Regions from separate parts of the Priestia sp. JNUCC 25 genome, predicted to be linked through region 1. Evidence: predicted binding sites of a transcription regulator. Region 1 holds the regulator's gene; the other holds the start of a gene.

Region 1 (3,371 bases):
TTTTAAACCGATCTTTTAATAAATTCCATAGGGAACTCACTCCGAGACTAATGCTGATCAGAATTCCTGATAGAGCTACTATTAAAGCGATATATTCAAAGATAGAAAACTGCTTCATACTATCCCAATGGATGTTTCCCTTTAGTTTGCTAATAACTAAATTCATTCCGTAAATACCGGAAAGAACCGTGTAAATCGTTAAAATTAATAATAAGTAATTGTGACGCTTGGCTGCGATTTTCTCTTGATTTTGGTACAAAGTACCAAGGGTTTCTTTGACTTCTTGATAAAGAGAATTGATATGAAAGATTTTTTTAAAGAGCTCAGAAAACTCTTGACCTTCTGTGCGAGAGCTAATTTCTAAAAACAAATATTTACCTGAAAACACGGTAATAGAGCGGATTAGTCGTTCAATGCCCTCTGAATTTTTATGAAACGTGAGCTGAGAATATTCATAAGATAGTTTTAGCAACACGATTTTATAGAAAAAATGTAAAAATAAATTATAGTAATGCTGGCCAAATAGATGATTCATCAAAAGCTGATCCGTTTTAGAGTCTGTCGATTTAGAAATACACGAAAACACATGGTCTGTTATGACGTAATAGGTTTCAGGAGCCCATCTGGAATACACGTGTTTAGTATTATACGTTTTAATATACTCATGATTGTGTGCAGAAATAAACGCTTTCCCGCCAGGCGTATAGCTATTTAGCTGTCCAGTACGAAATAAAGTTGTGGAATTAATCTCTTGCTCTTGATTTACCGTTACATAACTTAACACAAACATCCGTTCATCGATAAAATAAGGAAGGCTCCCAACGTGCTGTTCACGTGTGGCTTCTTTCTTGATGTGTTCGTTCAAAAATGGCGCGAGCTGTGAAAAAATATAATCTTGCACTTTGCTATAGCGATGATGTTCATAGGTAATGGTGGATCCATGCTCTTCAGCAAGCTTCGGTTCTAATACACGAAAATGATTCATGAACTCTAAAATATCATCATAGGTGTAATGATTATGGCTCATCTCAGTGCGAATGGTCATGACGCCAATTTCAAAAGGACATAAAAAAACATCCACAGACAGCACGTTGCTAGACACGGTGGTGGAGGAAGTGTGTAACGTAATGGCATGGTCTATTTTTTTTGAAAATCTAAGCAACCCTTCTTTTTCGCACGAGTCAGGGAATAGAATGCATTCAATGTAAGGAAGAAAATATTGATCCAGGCTATCATGAGATACGTAATATTGTTCTCCGTAGTATTCTTTTTCTAAATGTTTGTTTTGAATGGAAAAAAACTCGAACAAATTTGCTTCCAGTGCATGAACAAGCTGCTCTTTATTTTTTCGGTCAAAGGAAAAAGGAAAAAGAAACATGTTCATTGCTTTGGTAGGTACAATGGTTTGAAATGGTTCTGTTTTCCTTAGTGTATTGGTCATAAACTACATCCTTTTTATAGTCGGTTGTATTTCCTTGTAAGAGTCGAGGAAATGCAGATAGAAAGTAAAGGGTAAAACAAGCTTTATAAAAACCGTTCTACCTGCCTGCGATGATTCAACGTATCATTTATAATATGCCAATTTTTTTAGAAAACAAACGTAAAAAAACCAACTAACATCATGATTAGTTGGTTTTACATACAGTGTCTGATTAGTGAATAGTGCGATATACACCAGTTACTTTTCCTAAAATCGTTACGTGGCGAAGAATAATAGGCGCCATCGTTGAATTTTCAGGCTGTAAACGAACGAAATTTTCTTCTTTAAAGAAGCGTTTTACCGTTGCTTCGTTGTCTTCGGTCATAGCGACCACAATATCTCCATTATTAGCTGTTTGCTGCTGACGTACGATTACCATATCGCCATCTAGAATACCTGCTTCAATCATACTTTCTCCCATAATTTCAAGCATAAATACATGATCATCTGGAGAAACGAATTTATCTGGAAGAGGGAAATATTCTTCCACATTTTCAACGGCTGTTATAGGAAGCCCCGCTGTTACTTTACCAATAACAGGAACATTAATGACATTGCTTTTAGGGATGTTTACTTCGTCTAGTTGAAGAACTTCGATTGCTCTCGGTTTTGTTGGATCTCTGCGAATTAACCCTTTGCTTTCTAAACGAGCTAAATGCCCGTGTACAGTGGAGCTAGAGGCTAATCCTACCGCTTCCCCAATCTCGCGAACAGAAGGCGGATAACCTTTTAATTTTACTTCGTGCTTAATAAAATCTAGTATGTCTTGTTGACGTTTTGATAGCTTCATATTTTTCACCTCGATTTTAGCTATTCTTTAGGTGAATTATACCACGTGATGTGTCAATATACAAACATAAGTTCGAAGAATTCCATTGACAGAAACAAATGTTCTCACTAAAATAAGAACATATATTCTGATAGGGGGATCATAATATGCAACAATTCTTACATTCTATGAAACATTACGCTATTTTTTTTGCAGTTATCGCTGCACTTACATATGTATTGACGCTGGTTTTAGGAGCGGATAAAGTAGATTTAGACAAATATTCAACGGTTACTATTACAAAAGGAGATACGCTTTGGGACTTGTCCAACAAGTATCATAATCACCATCATTTGACCACCAATGAATTTGTCAAATGGGTTGAAGACGTCAATGATTTAAACTCAGACACTGCCCAGTCTTTATCTCCTGGAGATAAATTATATATTCCTGTTTTAAAAAAAGAGTTACATAATCAAGTGGCAATTGAACAGTAGTGTGTAACGGCCGTTCCTGAATATTGTTAGAAGCCGAAAAGGTCGTGATAAAAGTGGATGCCATTATTTATTGCCGTGTCAGTACGGATAAAAAAACCCAAGAAACATCTTTACAGCGCCAGCAAGAAGAATTAAAAAAGCTTGCTGATCTTCACCATCTAAAGGTGAAAAAAGTCGTGATGGAAAAAGCAAGCGGATATGATGTAGACAGAGAGGGGATTTTGGATGTTCTTCATACAATGAAAGAAGAGAAAATATCTGTGCTGCTCATTCAAGACGAAACACGATTAGGCAGAGGAAACGCCCGAATTGCGCTGCTTCATGCTTTTCATAAAGAAAATGCTACAATCTATACGATTAGTCATCAAGGCCAGCTTCAGCTTTCAGAATCTGACTCAATGGTGTTAGATATTATTAGCTTAGTGGAAGAGCATCAGCGGAAATTACATAATGCTAAAATTAAAAGAGGAATGAAAAGAGCCGTAGAAAACGGTTATCGTCCGCAGCAAAATTTAAAAAATCAAGGAGTTAACTCGGGAAGAGAAAAAAAAGAAGCGCCGATTGAAGAAATTGTCCGCCTTCGTCATAACGGCTTAACCTTTGCTGAAATTTCAGTTACGCTAAA
Region 2 (3,371 bases), 860 kb from region 1:
GGAGTATTCGGAGGAATTTACGGCCTTGCTTCTGTCATTGGTCCACAAATTGGCGGATGGATTGTTGATTCACTGAATTGGAAATGGGTGTTTTACATCAACTTGCCGGTAGGGATACTCGCTACCGTTTTTATTGCACTGGGACTTCAAGGAAAGAAACATACGGGACCTGTGAAATTCGATGTAGCGGGTATGTTCACAATGGTTATCGGAGTAGTGAGCTTGCTTCTGGCCCTGAGCTTTGGAGGAAAAGACTACGACTGGAACTCTTGGCAAATTGTTAGTCTATTTACACTGGCTGTTGTTGGGATCATAAGCTTTATTATTGTGGAAACGAAAGCCAAAGAGCCGATTCTTCCGATGTATTTATTTAAGAACCGAACGTTTACGCTTTTAAATATCATTGGCTTTTTTATGAGCATCGGCATGTTCGGAGCCATTACGTTTGTTCCGTTCTTTATGCAAGGAATCGTTGGAGTCAGCGCCTCGGAATCCGGTACCATTATGACGCCGATGATGATTTCAATGATTGTAACAAGTATTATTGGAGGGCAGCTTGTTTATAAAGTTGGAATCAAGCCTCAAATCGTAACGGGTATGCTCATTATGGCAGGAGGGTTCTTCTTGTTAACAACATTAGACCTTCATACTAGCAAACTTGTTGCCACTTCTTATATGGCCATAATCGGTTTAGGAATGGGTCTTGTGATGCCAATTTTAACACTTGCTCTTCAAGAGAGCTTTTCAAAAGAAGAGCTCGGTGTGGTTACATCATCAAGTCAATTTTTCCGTTCAATTGGAGGAACGTTCGGTATTACCATTTTAGGAGCGGTGATGAATGCAAAATCAGGTACGCTTCTTACTGACAAACTCGTTCCATATTTAAACACATTGCCTGCTCAAGCAAGTGCTTTTGCGGACGGGTTTAAAAAAGCGATTGATACGAATCCTGAAAGTGTGCTGCAGATGCTGTTTAGCCCCCAAGCGCTAAAGAGTATTCCAGCTGCCCTTTCAGACAGCATTGTGCCAATTTTGAAGACCTCGCTAATGAGCGCATTACACAGCGTCTTTTTCATGGGCTTAGCTTTTATTATTTTAGGAGCGGTATGCACATTGTTCTTAAGGCAGATCAAGCTTTCAAATAAAAAAGCCGAAGAAAAACCAGAAGAAGGCATTGCTGAAGTAGAGCCATCACGTTAAAAAAAGCGCACAAATTTGTGCGCTTTTTTCTATATTAACTAGTTGTTTCATTAGGCTTACGAAGAAAAGGGGATTGTTTAGACGTGTCATACGAAATTTGATCAAGCAAATACGTTAAATATAAGTTCAGTTCAAACCGATCTTCCGACACAAAATCTGTAAGCGCTTGCTTATTATCTTTCCACATGAGAATTCCTCCTTAATTTTACATACTAATGAATGGATTTAATATCAGAAAGCTGAAGGGAAACAACGGCTTCATTTTCGTCTTTTACGGATAGAATTTGCTGATGGAGATTTAAGTTGTGCACGCGGCCTTTGCACGTTTGCAACGTTCCATCTTTATAGTAAGAAACAGTTATCGTCCCACTTTTCGTTAATTCTCGTAAAAACATTCGAGAAGCCTCCTTAAAAAAGATTACCTGATTTAAAAGCCAGTCCTTTCATTTGAGATGAGCAAAAGGGAATTTTATGTACTGCAAGCTTCCCTTTATATTCTCCAACGTGTATGAATAGATCGAATAAAAGGTTGCTAGCCCACCTATAAACTGTCCTAAATTTCAGAATATACTGTCTTTTCTGTATAGTGTTTTTTAAAAGGATTAATGTTACATTTATTATGTAACATTCTGATGAGAAAGAAAACCGTTTCTACAAAACTTATCTAAAAATTACAAAATATTCATATTCATGTGAAGGATGTAGAATGAACAAATATAGAAGTAACTGTGTTTATAAAAAACGTAACTACAGCTTCAATTATTAATGATCTTAATACTAGTTATCAATTATATGTATTTTACTAATTTATTCTTCTCCGATAAAATGCAGGTAGACGAATTTGATAAGAATTTTCTAATGATTTATATAATTAAATTTGATATAATCTATAGGAATAATAATGTATGAAGGGAAACATCATTGATTAATTAGACACAGGTATTAAATGTTGTTGAAGATGATTCGTAAAAGCATACATATTTAAATTATATATTTTTGTGAGGTGGACAGTGTTGCAACTTAAGGTAGTAAACAGCCCTTTTAATCAAGAACAAGCAGATTTGCTTAATCGCCTTCTGCCGACATTAACAGAAGCACAAAAAATGTGGTTGAGCGGTTATTTAACAGCATCTCAATCTACGTCTGCCGAAGGAACGCCAGACGTTTCTACAGCAGCGCCTGCTCAAACGAAACAGACAGTTTCAAAAGACGTAACGATTCTTTATGGATCACAAACAGGAAATGCTCAAGGACTTGCTGAAAATACAGGCAAAACGCTTGAAGCAAAAGGCTTTAATGTAACCGTATCTTCTATGAATGATTTCAAACCAAATAATTTAAAGAAACTTGAAAATTTATTAATTGTCGTAAGTACACATGGAGAAGGAGAGCCGCCTGATAATGCGCTATCTTTCCATGAATTTCTTCACGGCCGTCGAGCGCCAAAACTTGAGAACTTCCGTTTCTCTGTTTTATCGCTTGGAGACAGCTCATACGAATTTTTCTGTCAAACAGGAAAAGAATTTGATGTGCGCTTAGCAGAACTTGGCGGTGAAAGACTGTATCCGCGCGTTGACTGTGATTTAGATTTTGAAGAGCCCGCAAATAAATGGCTTAAAGGTGTTATTGATGGATTAAGCGAAGCGAAAGGACACAGCGCTTCGGCAGCTGTTCCAGCGGAAGCTCCTGCAGGAACTTCACCATATTCAAGAACAAATCCTTTTAAAGCAGAAGTGCTTGAGAACTTAAACTTAAACGGCCGCGGATCAAATAAAGAAACGCGACACTTAGAACTATCTCTAGAAGGTTCAGGTTTGACGTATGAACCAGGAGACAGTTTAGGTATTTATCCTGAAAATGACCCGGAGCTTGTTGATCTTCTTCTTAACGAATTCAAGTGGGATGCAAGTGAAAATGTAACGGTTAATAAAGAAGGAGAAACGCGTCCTCTTAGAGAAGCGCTAATCTCTAATTTTGAAATTACCGTTTTAACAAAGCCGCTTTTAAAGCAAGCAGCTGAGCTTACTGGAAACGATAAGTTAAAAGCGCTTTTAGAAAATCGCGAGGAATTGAAAGCATACACACAAGGCCGTGATGTGATTGACTTAGTTCGTGACTTCGGCCCATGGAACGTATCGGCACAAGAGTTTGTAGCCATTTTACGTAAAATG

What was found. The regulator LexA, encoded in region 1, represses DNA repair genes until DNA is damaged. The targets are predictions, from matches to a motif close to CGAACATATGTTCG.
Region 2: a site for LexA is predicted at 1,719-1,732, ahead of JNUCC25_RS15560 (YolD-like family protein). Genes of this name have one in related genera too.

The regions. Positions count from the first base shown of each region.
Region 1 covers NZ_CM132211.1:3,896,356-3,899,726, reverse strand. Annotated here, with positions in the region: gene JNUCC25_RS20550 (magnesium transporter CorA family protein) at 1-1,441, opposite strand, end outside; gene lexA (transcriptional repressor LexA) at 1,653-2,270, opposite strand; gene yneA (cell division suppressor protein YneA) at 2,417-2,746, shown strand; gene JNUCC25_RS20535 (YneB family resolvase-like protein) at 2,800-3,371, shown strand, end outside.
Region 2 covers NZ_CM132211.1:3,037,881-3,041,251, reverse strand. Annotated here, with positions in the region: gene JNUCC25_RS15570 (MDR family MFS transporter) at 1-1,200, shown strand, start outside; gene JNUCC25_RS15565 (hypothetical protein) at 1,235-1,387, opposite strand; gene JNUCC25_RS15560 (YolD-like family protein) at 1,413-1,595, opposite strand; gene JNUCC25_RS15555 (assimilatory sulfite reductase (NADPH) flavoprotein subunit) at 2,214-3,371, shown strand, end outside.